One region of the Cupriavidus sp. CPT47-8839-RL05A genome, then DNA from elsewhere that is predicted to be linked to it. Evidence: predicted binding sites of a transcription regulator. Region 1 holds the regulator's gene; each other region holds the start of a gene.

The links. The regulator HrcA, encoded in region 1, represses chaperone genes, less so after heat shock. The targets are predictions, from matches to a motif close to TTAGCACTCNNNNNNNNNGAGTGCTAA.
Region 2: the regulator HrcA is predicted to act here: its motif matches at 2,197-2,223, upstream of rpoH (RNA polymerase sigma factor RpoH).
Region 3: the regulator HrcA is predicted to act here: its motif matches at 3,024-3,050, upstream of groES (co-chaperone GroES).

The regions. Positions count from the first base shown of each region.
Region 1 covers NZ_JBYTEG010000024.1:73,619-77,953, forward strand. The annotation lists gene AC3WVS_RS25745 (hypothetical protein) at 1-32, shown strand, start outside; gene AC3WVS_RS25750 (RNA-binding S4 domain-containing protein) at 102-497, opposite strand; gene hemH (ferrochelatase) at 494-1,609, opposite strand; gene hrcA (heat-inducible transcriptional repressor HrcA) at 1,716-2,750, opposite strand; gene AC3WVS_RS25765 (NAD kinase) at 2,853-3,770, shown strand; gene recN (DNA repair protein RecN) at 3,837-4,335, shown strand, end outside.
Region 2 covers NZ_JBYTEG010000009.1:82,348-86,682, forward strand. The annotation lists gene cyoE (heme o synthase) at 1-339, shown strand, start outside; gene AC3WVS_RS12920 (SCO family protein) at 468-1,088, shown strand; gene rpoH (RNA polymerase sigma factor RpoH) at 1,193-2,119, opposite strand; gene AC3WVS_RS12930 (pirin family protein) at 2,460-3,335, shown strand; gene ybiB (DNA-binding protein YbiB) at 3,355-4,335, opposite strand, start outside.
Region 3 covers NZ_JBYTEG010000003.1:116,874-121,208, forward strand. The annotation lists gene AC3WVS_RS04220 (metallophosphoesterase) at 47-832, shown strand; gene groL (chaperonin GroEL) at 949-2,592, opposite strand; gene groES (co-chaperone GroES) at 2,639-2,929, opposite strand; gene AC3WVS_RS04235 (hypothetical protein) at 3,328-3,765, shown strand; gene AC3WVS_RS04240 (MltF family protein) at 3,945-4,335, shown strand, end outside.

The sequences.
Region 1 (4,335 bases):
CTATCGTCAGCCAGGAAGTCACGCAGGAATAAGCGCCACCTGGCCCTGATCCAAGCGCGCGGCGGCACCGGGGGCTTCCCGGTGACCGCCGCGTTGTCATTTCAGCTCTTCAGGTGGTCGATGCGGCGCCGGTCCCGCTTGGTCGGGCGCCCCTGGATCTGCGCGGACGGCTCCGGCTGCAGGCGCCGGCGCTCGGCATCGGCCAGCCGGCGCGACTGGCTTTCGGCACTTTCCTCGTACAGCGTCTGCGCCACCGGCGCCGGCCCGCGCGCCGGGGCAATGCCTTTCACCACCAGCTCCCAGCGCTGCTGGTGCGCTTCCAGCACCACCGTGTCGCCGGGCTTCACCTCGCGCGAGTTCTTGCATGGCTGGCCGTTGACGGTCACCTTGCTGCGCTCCACCGCTTCAGCCGCGAGCGAGCGCGTCTTGAAGAAGCGCGCGCACCACAGCCATTTGTCGATGCGCTGGCGCGCATCCGGCTCAAAGTCGACGTTCATGCCGCCGCTCCCCGGGTCTGGGCGCGCGTGCGCCGTGCTTCCAGTTCATGCGGATGCGGCGTGGCCAGCGGCCAGCCCTGCAGGTGCTGCAGCGCGATCTCGGCCATGGCCGCGACCCACGGATCGGCGTCATTCAGGCACGGGATGAAATGGAAATCCTTGCCGCCCGCGACCTTGAACTCGGTCTGCCCTTCCACGGCGATCTCCTCCAGGGTCTCGATGCAGTCGGCCGGAAAGCCCGGGCAGAAGACATCGACCCGGCCCGCGCCGACCTTGCCCAGCTCGGCCAGCGTCGGCGCGGTGTACGGCTGCAGCCATTCCGCTTTGCCGAAACGAGACTGGAACGTCACCTGGTACTGGCCCGGCTCTAGGCCCAGCGCCTCGCCCAGCAGCCGGCCGGTCTTCAGGCATTCGCAGTGATAGGGGTCGCCCAGTTCCAGCGTGCGCCGCGGCACGCCGTGGAACGACAGGATCAGCTTGTCGCCGCGGGCAAAGTCCGGCATGCCATGGCGCGCCCAGTAGGCGGCGACCTGCTGGTGCAGCGCCGAGATATAGGCCGGGTGGTCATGGAAATGCTTGACCAGCCGCAGCTCTGGCTGGTTGCGCCACTGGCCCAGCACCCGGAACACCTCGTCGAAGGCCGTGGCCGTGGTGGTGCCGGAGTATTGCGGATACATCGGCAGCACCAGCACCTGCTCGCAGCCCTGCCGGCGCAGCGCCTCCAGCACCGAGGCGATCGACGGGTTGCCGTAGCGCATTGCGCACGCGACCGTCACTTCATGGCCATGCTGGTGCATCAGCCGCTGCAGCGCATGGGCCTGGCGCTCGCTGTAGACCAGCAGCGGCGAGCCCGTCATATGGGCCTCGCGCAGCCAGATCGATTCGTATTTCAGAGCCGAGGCGCGCGAACGCAGCGGCAGGATCACCCCATGCAGCAGCGGCAGCCAGGCCGCGCGCGGGATCTCGACCACGCGCGGGTCGGACAGGAATTCCTTCAGGTAGCGCCCCACCGCCTTGGGCGTGGGAGCGTCCGGGGTGCCCAGGTTGACCAGCAGGATCGCCGTGCGCGGCGCGTGGCCGTGCTGGTAGGCCGGTTCGGGAGAAAACGTCATGTCGCTTCCGGGTTGACACGGTGCCGGGACGGCGCCGGTGCGGCGCACCGGCGATTGCCGCGCCCGGCGGGAATGGAGCCGCTTGTCAGACCAGCCAGTCTTTGCACTAGTTCTGGCTCAGGGCGCTGGACAGCAGGCGCGCGGTGATGTCGACAATGGGGATCACGCGCTCATACGCCATGCGCGTAGGGCCGATCACGCCGAGCGTGCCGACGATCTGGCCGTCGACCTCGTACGGGGCGGTGATGACCGCCATTTCTTCGATCGGCACCAGCCGGCTTTCGCCGCCGATAAAGATCTGCACGCCCTGCGCATGGCTGGACACGTCCAGCAGCTGCAGCAGGCTGGTCTTGTGCTCGAACACGTCGAACAGGCGCCGCAGCTTGTCCATGCTGGAGGCCAGGTCTTCCACTTCCAGCAGCTTGCGCTCGCCACTGATAAAGACGTGGTCGTCGTCCTCGTCCTCGGCGACGCTGCCGGCCTCGACCGCGGCCTGCATCAGCTGCGACATGTCGCGGCGCAGGTCCTGCAGTTCCACCCGCAGGTGGCCGCGCACCGCGTCGAAGCTCATGCCGGCATAGTGCGAGTTGAAGAAGTTGGCCGCCTCGATCAGCTGGGCCGGCGTGTACGACAGCTCGGTCTGGATGATGCGGTTCTGCACGTCGCCCTCGGGGCTGACGATGATCAGCAGGATGCGCTTGTCCGACAGCCGCATGAATTCGATCTGCCGGAACGCCTGCGCGCGGCGCGGCGTCATCACCACGCCGGCAAAGTGCGACAGGTTGGACAGCGTGCGCGCCGCCGCTGTGATCATGCGCTGCGGCCCCAGCTGCTGGCCGCCGAGCTGGTCCTGGATCTGGCCGGTCAGCTCGGCCAGGTCGGCGTTGCGCTCCAGCGGCTTGGCCGTCAGCATCGAATCGACGAACAGCCGGTAGCCGCGCGGGGTCGGGATACGGCCCGCGGAGGTGTGCGGGCTGGCAATAAAGCCCATTTCCTCCAGATCGGACATCACATTGCGAATCGTCGCAGGCGACAGGTCCAGCCCCGAGTATTTCGACAGGGTGCGGGAACCGACCGGCTGCCCTTCGGCAATATAGCGCTCGATCAGGGTCTTGAGCAGCGTTTTGGAGCGTTCATCCATGATGCCCCGATTTTACGCAAGTTTTGGACCTTCTGGCGGACGGCCTGGCCCGCCCGCCCGCGCCTGCTGACAACCGTCATGGCGGTATGGTCTAATCCCGCCATGTCCGCCCCCCCGAGAGCCAGCGCCGTGCGCACTTCGTTCAAGACCGTCGCCCTGGTGGGCCGGTACTCCACTGCCGGCATCGAAGGGCCGCTGGAGGAGATCGCCTCTTATATCCTGCGCAACGGGCAGGACGTGGTGTTCGAGCGCGAAACCTCGCTCGCCACCGGGCTGACCGCCTACCCTGCCCTGTCCGCCGAGGAGATCGGCCGGCAGGCCGACGTGGCCGTGGTGCTGGGCGGCGACGGCACGCTGCTGGGCATCGCGCGCCAGCTGGCCGGCTACGACGTGCCGCTGATCGGCGTCAACCACGGGCGGCTGGGCTTCATGACCGACATCGCGCTGGAAGACGCGCACACCGTGCTGCCCGACATGCTCGACGGCCGGTATGAGGCCGAGACCCGCCTGCTGCTGGAATCGCGCGTGGTGCGCGACGACATGGACATCTTCTCCGCGCTGGCCCTGAACGACGTGGTGGTGAACCGCTCGGGCATCTCCGGCATGGTCGAGCTGGCGGTGTCGGTGGACGGCCACTTCATGTACAACCAGCGCTCGGACGGCCTGATCGTGTCGACCACCACCGGGTCCACCGCCTACGCGCTGTCCGCCGGCGGCCCGATCCTGCACCCGACGCTGTCGGGCGTGGTGCTGGTGCCGATTGCCCCGCACGCGCTGTCCAACCGCCCGATCGTGCTGCCGCACGACGCCGAGGTCACCATCGAGGTGGCCAGCGCGCGCGACGCCAGCGTCAACTTCGACATGCAGTCACTGACCTCGCTGCTGCCGGGCGACCGCATCGTGGTGCGGCGCTCCGAAAAGACCATCAACCTGCTGCACCCGGTCGGCTACAACTACTACGCCACGCTGCGCAAGAAGCTGCACTGGCACGAATACCCGTCCGAAGACAACCGCCTCTGAGCCAGTATCAAGCCGCCCTCCAAGCCTGAGCCCGAACCCATCGGACCGACTACCTTCCACGCCACGATGCTGCGCAGCCTGTCCATCCGCGATTTCGTCATCGTCGATACGCTCGACCTGGACTTCACCACTGGCTTCACCGTCTTCACCGGCGAGACCGGCGCCGGCAAATCCATCCTGATCGATGCCCTGGCGCTGGTGCTGGGCGAACGCGCCGATGCCGGCGTGGTGCGCGAAGGCGCCCCGCGCGCCAGCGTCAGCGCCACCTTCTCGACCCACCCGGCACTGGATGCCTGGCTGGCCGAGCGCGAGCTCAACAGCGAAGCGGAAGACGGCGTGCACACCGTGCTGCTGCGCCGCACGGTCGATGCCGGCGGCCGCAGCAAGGCCTTTATCAACGGCGCCGCCGCCACCCTGGCGCAGCTGCGCGAAGTCGGCGACCAGCTGGTCGACATCCACGGCCAGCACGCGCACCAGCTGCTGCTGCGCCCCGATGCGCAGCGGCTGCTGTTCGACGCCCACGCCGGCCTCACCCAGCAGGCCGGCGCGGTGGCCGAGGCCTGGC
Region 2 (4,335 bases), on a different contig from region 1:
GCCCTGGCGCTGTACCGCCGCGCCGACTACGCCAAGTCCGGCCTGCCGATGCTGCCGGTCACGCACGGCGAGCGCTACACGCTGCTGCATATCCTGCTGTACACGCTGATCATGATCGCCGCGACGCTGCTGCCCTTTGTCTACGGCATGAGCGGCTATATCTACCTGGCGGCCGCGCTGGCGCTGGGCGCGGGTTTCCTGGCCTACGCCTGGAAGATGTACCGCAACTATTCAGACGAGCTGGCGCAGCGCACCTTCCGCTTCTCGATCCTGTACCTGTCGCTGCTGTTCGCCGCGCTGCTGGTCGACCACTACTTCAAGTTCGTGCCGCAGGTCTGACCTGTGGCCGACCGGCTGCGGCATCTTGTCGCGGCCGGCGCAGCGTGGCGGCACGATCGGCGATACTGCGTGATGTCGCCGCCCTCCGCTGCCGCTGTTTCCTCCCACCCCTGACCGGTCTCCGCCGCATGCCCCGCCTAAGCCCCGCCTCCGGCCTGTTCGCCGCCTTCCGCCGCTTTTCCCTGCTGGCCGCGCTTGCGCTGGCCGTGGCTGCCTGCGGGCAGCAGAAGGCCTCGTTCCGCAATGTCGACATCACCGGCGCGGCGGACTTCGGCAAGGACTTCTCGCTGACCGACCATCACGGCAAGGTGCGCACCATCGCCGACTTCAAGGGCAAGGCGGTGGTGATGTTCTTCGGCTACACCCACTGTCCCGACGTGTGCCCGACGACGATGGCCGAACTGAAGGCGGTGATGGAGAAACTGGGCCCCGACGCCGACCGCGTGCAGGTGCTGTTCGTCACGGTCGACCCGGAACGCGACACGCAGGCGCTGCTGGCCCAGTACGTGCCGGCCTTCGATGGGCGCTTCCTGGGGCTGCGCCCGGCCGATGAAGCCGCACTGCAGAAGTTGACCAAGGACTTCAAGGTGTTCTACGCCAAGGTGCCGGGCAGCTCCCCGACCAACTACACGGTTGACCACTCCGCGGGCAGCTATGTGTTCGACCCGGACGGCAAGCTGCGGCTGTTCATCCGCCACGGCCAGGGTCCGGATCCGATCGCGCACGACCTGAAACAGCTGCTGTCGTGACGTGAAAGGGAGGGAAGGGTGCGGCATAAGGTCGCACTAACCCCTCGCGGGCAACAAAAAGGCCGGTCCAGTGGACCGGCCTTTTGCATGGCTGGGGGTGCGGATCAGGCGAACGCCTGCAGCGCCCCCTTCATCTTCTTCATGGCCGCGGCCTCGATCTGGCGGATGCGCTCGGCCGAGACGCCGAACTCGTCAGCCAGCTCATGCAGCGTGGACCCGCCCGAGCCATCGTCTTCGACGTGCAGCCAGCGCGCCTCGATGATGCGGCGGCTGCGTTCGTCCAGCTTGCCCAGCGCTTCTTCCAGGCCCTCGACCTGCATGCGGTCGTGGCGCTTGGCTTCCAGCACGCGGGTGGGCTCGTTGTGGTTGTCCGCCAGGTAGGCGATGGGGGCGAATTCCTCTTCGCCGTCGTCGATCTGGCCTTCCAGCGCCAGGTCGCCGCCCGACAGGCGGGTCTCCATCTCCATCACTTCTTCGGGCTTGACGTTCAGCTCGCGCGCCACGGCCTCGACCTGCTCCGGCGTGAACGTGTGCGCGCCCTGCTTGTGGCTGCGCAGGTTGAAGAACAGCTTGCGCTGGGCCTTGGTGGTGGCCACCTTGACCATGCGCCAGTTCTTCAGCACGTATTCGTGGATCTCGGCCTTGATCCAGTGCATCGCGTACGACACCAGGCGCACGCCCTGGTCGGGGTCGAAGCGCTTGACCGCCTTCATCAGGCCGATATTGCCTTCCTGGATCAGGTCGGCGTGGGGCAGGCCATAGCCCAGGTACTGGCGGGCGATCGACACCACCAGACGCAGGTGGGACATCACCATCTGGCGGGCAGCATCAACGGAATCGTGGTCGCGGAGCTCGCGCGCCAGACGCTGCTCTTCCTCCGCGGTCAACAGCGGAATCCGGTGGACAGCCTGGATATAGCTGTCGAGGTTGCCAACGGTGGCCGGGAAGGTCAGCGCGAAGCTGCCCGTGCTCCGGGGTGCCGTCGGCAGACGGTTATTCAGGGTTTGGTCGGCAGACAAGACTGCGTTCACTCAATGGCTCCTTTCGCATCCGGCGGTTCGGTTGCCGGGGTGCCGCGCCTGTTGGGGCGGTGGCACTGCAACACATATTAGCACTCAGGCCGGGTGAGTGCTAATTGGAGCCCCGATGGTCGTGATAGTTCCTCTCGATCGCTCTTGCTGCTGGCATAGCTACTTGCCACTTCGAGCGGCGGGAACGATACCCACGGTTCGGCGCACTGGATGTTAGAGCGGTGCGGGGCACGGCGGTTCTGCCCGCTGCTGCAATGATTTGTTGCAGCAGCGGCTACACTCGACCAAGCTGCGGCGCGCTGGCATCCTTGCAAGCCTCTCTCATTCCACCGGAGGAGTTATGTCTGCTATCGAACACTTGCTCAAGCCGCATGTGCGCGACCTGGGCGATTTTACCGTGCGCCGGCTGTTGCCCGCCGCCGCCGCCCAGACTGTCGGGCCGTTTATCTTCTTCGACCATATGGGGCCGGTGCAACTGCCGCCGGGCGGCGGAGCCGACGTGCGCCCGCATCCACATATCGGGCTGGCCACGGTCACTTATCTGTTCGAGGGCGAGATCATCCACCGAGACAGCCTGGGCAGCGACCAGGCGATCCGCCCGGGCGATGTCAACTGGATGACCGCCGGGCACGGCATCGTGCACTCGGAGCGCTCGCCCGAGCATGTGCGCCCCGCCGGGGCCCGCCTGCACGGCATCCAGACCTGGGTGGCACTGCCGCAGGAGCATGAGGGTGCCGAGCCGTCGTTTTTCCACCATCCAGCCGCCACGCTGCCACGGATCGAGCGGCCGGGCGTGCGCATGGTGGTGATTGCGGGCGATGCCTTTGGCCAGGTCTCTCCGGTCAAGATCTTCAGCCGCACCCTGTATGTGGCGATCGAGCTGGATGCGGGCGCGAGCGTGGAGATCCCGGCCGATCATGCCGAGCGGGGCATCTATCCGGTGGATGGCGCGGTGGCGCTCGACGGCGAGCCGCTGCCGGCCGAGCATATGGTGGTGCTCACGCCGGGCCAGCCCGCGACGCTGACGGCCACGACACCGTCGCGCGTAATGCTGCTGGGCGGTGACCCGACCGACGGGCACCGTTTTATCTACTGGAATTTCGTTGCCAGCAGCAAGGTGGCGATCGAGGCCGCCGCCCAGCGCTGGGAGGACGACCAGTTCCCGCACGTGCCGGGCGAGACCGAGCGCATCCCGCTGCCCCCGCGCAAGCCCTGACAGCGGTCCCGGGGCTGGCTCAGACCGGGCTGGCCCAGGTCACGCGGGTGCCTTGCCGCAGGCATTCGCGGATAGCCTCGACCTGGATCGCGATCGGCGCCGGCACCGGCGCCGCGCCGTCCAGCACGCGCCGGATCCAGGCCACGGTCTGGCCGGCGTCGCTGCCGGGCGGCAGTTCAGGCACTTCGGCCAGCGAACCCACGGCCGGATCGACCAGCGTCTGCTGGTGCCCCTCGTGCAGCCAGTCGATGCGGCTGGTGCGGCGCGCATCGGCCACCACTTCGCCCTCGGTGCCGCGTGCCAGCAGCACGTTGGCGGGTTCATGCGAGAAGTAGTCGGTCAGCGTCTCGCGGTATTCGGGGTGGGTGTAGCTGTACAGGCGCAACCCTTCCGCGGGCGAATGCTCGCCCACCGGCTGCAGCATCTTGGCCACCGTGTGCGCCGAATTGCGCAGGCCGATCACGGTGCGCCGCTCCAGCAGCTGCGACAGCCCGGGCGACAGCACATCCACCGGCAGCACCGCCAGCGGCCCGAGGTCGCTGCCCTCGCGCAGCCGTGCCGAGGCCTCGCCGGTAGTCGCGCACAAGGGCACGCCCAGCGCCTCGAACAGCGTCATGCTGGTCACGCGGCCATTGAACAGGCGCGTGCCGTGCACCAGCACGGGGACATCTTCGCGCGCCAGCAGCAGCGCCAGCAGCGGCACCAGGTTGGGTTGCTTGCGCGCGCCGTTGTAGCTGGGGATCACCACCACCTGCCGGTCAGGCGGCGCCGGCAGCGGCTGGCAGTGCGCATGGGCGGCTTCCAGCATGCCGGCCAGCTCGTGCGGGGCCTCGCCCTTGATGCGGTAGGCCATCAGGATGGCGCCAAGCTCCAGGTCCGAGACGCGCCCGGCCAGCATGGCGTCGAACAGGGCCTGCGCGTCTTCGCGCGGCAGCGCCCGCGCGCCGTTGACGCCGCGGCCGATCTCCTTGATATAGCGGGCAGCAGGGAAGGACGTGGC
Region 3 (4,335 bases), on a different contig from region 1:
CCGTAGCGGCCCATGCAGCGAGCCCCATGCGCCTTTCGGAGTCCCCATGAAGCTACGCATCCTGAGCGACCTCCATATCGAGCACAACATGCCGCAGTCCGTGCCCGACTGCGACGCCGCCATCGTGGTGCTGGCCGGCGACATCGCCAACGGGCGCGACGGCATCGACTGGGCCGCGCGCACCTTCAGCCAGCCGGTGGTCTACGTGCCCGGCAATCACGAATACTACGAAAGCAACTTCGATACCGTGGATCGCCTGATGGCCGAAGCCACCGAGGCGCACCCAGGCATACAGGTGCTCAATGGCACAGTGGCCGAATTCAACGACGCCCACGGACGGGTACGCATCATCGGCACCACCTGGTGGACTGACTACTCCCTGTTCGGGACCGACCGGCGCGATGACGCGATGCAGGCTTGCGCGGCGGTGATGCTGGACCATCGGCTGATCGAACTCCACGGCGACGACGGCCGTCCACGACATTTCACGCCCCAGGACGCGCTGGCGCGCCACCAGGCCGCGTCGGCCTGGCTGGCGGAGCAGCTGGCGCAACCCTACGATGGCAAGACCGTGGTGGTCACGCACCACGGCCCTGACCTGGGCAGCCTGGACCCGCGCTACTCGCACGACCTGGTCTCCGGCGGCTTCCTGTCGCGCCGGCCCGACCTGGTAGCAAAGGCGGACCTGTGGATCCACGGCCATACCCACACCAGCTTCGACTACTGCATCGATGATTCGCGCGTGGTCTGCAACCCCCGCGGCTACGTCAGCCGCCGCACCGGCGAGCTTGAAAACAAGCGCTTCGACTGGTGCTGCGTGGTCGAGATCTGACCCGGCCGCCCCAGCGAGAGCCTGCTGCCGCGCCCCAAACAAAAACCCCCGCGGGCTCGCGCCCGCGGGGGTTTTCCAAGACAGCCTGCCCTTGAGGGCAGTCGGTCGGCGATGAATTACATCATGCCTTCCATGCCGCCCATGCCGCCCATGCCGCCCGGCATTGCCGGAGCCGACTCTTCCTTCGGCGATTCGGCAACTGCGCAGTCGGTGGTCAGCATCAGCGAAGCCACCGAAGCGGCGTTCTGCAGTGCGGTGCGGGTGACCTTGGTCGGGTCCAGCACGCCCATTTCCACCAGGTCGCCGTACTCGCCCGAAGCGGCGTTGTAGCCGTAGTTGCCCTTGCCTTCGATAACCTTGGCAACGACCACCGAAGCTTCTTCACCGGCGTTCAGCACGATCTGGCGCAGCGGCTCTTCCATGGCGCGCAGCACGATCTTGATACCGGCGTTCTGGTCGGCGTTTTCGCCGGTCAGTGCCGAGATCGCAGCGCGGGCACGCAGCAGGGCCACACCACCGCCGGGGACGATGCCTTCTTCCACCGCAGCGCGGGTGGCGTGCAGGGCGTCTTCCACGCGGGCCTTCTTTTCCTTCATTTCGACTTCGGTGGCAGCGCCAACCTTGATCACGGCAACACCGCCGGCCAGCTTGGCCACGCGCTCTTGCAGCTTCTCACGGTCGTAGTCCGAGGTCGCTTCTTCGATCTGGGCGCGGATTTGCTTGACGCGGCCTTCGATCGCAGCTGCGTCGCCGGCGCCGTCGATGATGATGGTGTTTTCCTTGCCGATCTCGATGCGCTTGGCCTGGCCCAGGTCGTTCAGGCCAGCCTTTTCCAGCGTCAGGCCGATTTCTTCAGCGATGACGGTGCCGCCGGTCAGGATGGCGATGTCTTCCAGCATGGCCTTGCGGCGGTCGCCGAAGCCCGGGGCCTTGACGGCGGCGGTCTTCAGGATGCCACGGATGTTGTTGACCACCAGGGTCGCCAGGGCTTCGCCCTCGACGTCTTCAGCGACGATCAGCAGCGGGCGGCCGGCCTTGGCCACTTGCTCCAGCACCGGCAGCAGGTCGCGGATGTTGCTGATCTTCTTGTCGAACAGCAGCACGAACGGGCTGTCCAGCTGGACAACCTGCTTTTCCGGGTTGTTGATGAAGTACGGCGACAGGTAGCCGCGGTCGAACTGCATGCCTTCCACGACTTCCAGCTCGTCGGCCAGCGACTTGCCGTCTTCAACCGTGATCACGCCTTCCTTGCCGACCTTGTCCATGGCTTCGGCGATGCGCTCACCGATGGAGGTGTCGCTGTTGGCCGAGATCGCGCCAACCTGGGCGATTTCCTTGCTGGTGGTGGTGGGCTTGCTGACCTTCTTCAGCTCTTCCACGGCGGCGGCAACAGCCTTGTCGATGCCGCGCTTCAGGTCCATCGGGTTCATGCCGGCGGCAACGAACTTCATGCCTTCGCGCACGATCGACTGGGCCAGCACGGTAGCGGTGGTGGTACCGTCACCGGCGTTGTCGCTGGTCTTGGAAGCCACTTCCTTGACCATCTGGGCGCCCATGTTCTGCAGCTTGTCCTTCAGCTCGATTTCCTTGGCCACGGACACGCCGTCCTTGGTCACGGTCGGGCCGCCGAAGCTGCGCTCCAGCACCACGTTGCGGCCCTTCGGGCCCAGGGTCACCTTGACTGCGTTGGCGAGGATGTTCACGCCTTCGACCATCTTGGCACGTGCGGCGTCGCCGAACACTACGTCTTTAGCTGCCATTCTTGAATCTCCTGAAATCTGTACGGGGTGGCGGTCAGTTGGTGAATTACTTGTTCACCACGGCCATGATGTCTTCTTCGCGCATGACCAGCAGTTCCTGGCCTTCCACCTTCACGGCCTGGCCGGCGTACTTGCCGAACAGCACGCGGTCACCGACCTTGACGTCGAGGGCGATGTTGTTGCCCTTGTCATCCTTCTTGCCAGGACCGATTGCCAGCACTTCGCCTTGATCGGGCTTCTCGGCAGCGTTGTCGGGAATCACGATACCGGACGCGGTCTTGGTTTCGTTGTCCAGACGCTTCACGATCACGCGGTCGTGCAAAGGACGCAGATTCATACGGACTCCTAGATACAAAGTGAGTTTTTGATCACAAATCGGCCGGCTACCGAGGCGACGGCCGTCAGAAATGTTCAGGTGTCGCAGGAGGCTGTTAGCACTCACCCCTGACGAGTGCTAATTATAGGGACGGGGTAGGGGCATTTCAAGACGCGGGGGTGATGCGGGTTTTCCCGAGGGGCTGTCGATGCCTTGCGCGGCATGGGCTCCCGGCCGGCAACGACCCGCCTGTAGGAATAATCCCGGCACCCATTCGGGCGTGTGCCTGACAGCGCAACGTGGTGCCGCTGCCTAGACTGGGCTTGTCGCCGCGCGCCCGTCTTGGCCGGATGTACGGCGTACGCCGCGCCGAGCGCTTCCGTTGCCGGCGCCTCAGACAGCGACTCTGGAGGTATTCCATGGATACGAAACAGCCCGCTCGCCTTACCCGAATCGCCAGCGTGATTGCCGCAGGCCTGGCTGGCCTCAGCTGCGCTGCTGCGATTGCCCAGACAAGCGCCACCCCCGCCACTCCGGCCACCCCGGCCACGCCGGCAACCCCTGCTGCCCAGGGCATGCCCGCGACCCCGGCGACCCCGGCGATGCCAGCAACCTCTGCCACGCCGGCAGGCAGCCAGGGCGTGCCGCCGGGCATGACCCAGGTCGAACCGCCGAAGGACCCGCTGGTGGAACGCCGCGAGGCACGCCAGAAGGCCGCCGCCGAGTACAAGGCCAAGAAGAAGGCAGCCAAGGGTGAGTACAAGGAAGAAGTCGGCGCTGCCAAGCAGGAGCGCAAGGTAGAGAACAAGGCAGCAGATGCAACGGCCAAGCAGGAAATGGCCGCACCAAAGCAATAGCGCCGGCCTTTGCACGACGGGTGGCCGGGATCAACCGGCCACCTTCTTTTTGCCGGACATACCCCTCCCGTTTGTCCTTCGGCAGCACCCGGACCCTGGCGGCTTGCAAGCGGCGGGATCGCGCCTAGACTCGATACGAGCAAGTCGCGCGCCTTTCTGCCCGGCTTGCCATCCGCGCCATGCCCGCTGCCCACCCACGCCACTGGTTCGCAGGCCTTCTCCTGTCCGGCCTGGTGGGCGCGCTCAGCCTGTGCAGCACGTTTGCCGTAGCGCAGCAGAAGCCGGCGCCGGCGTCCGCGCCTGTTGCTGCCCCCACGGCGAAAGCCGCAACCGGCAAGGCCGATTCTAGGCCGCGCGGCCTCAACCTGGCCAACAAGCCGCGCAAGGGCGACTTCGACGTGATGGTCAACAGTCGCGTCATCCGCGTGCTGGTGCCTTACAGCCGCACCCTCTACTTCAGCGACAAAGGCCACGAGCGCGGAATTACCGCAGAACTGGTGCGGGAATTCGAGCGCTACCTGAACAAGACCTACGCCAATCGACTTGGCAAGCGCCCGCTCACTGTCCTCA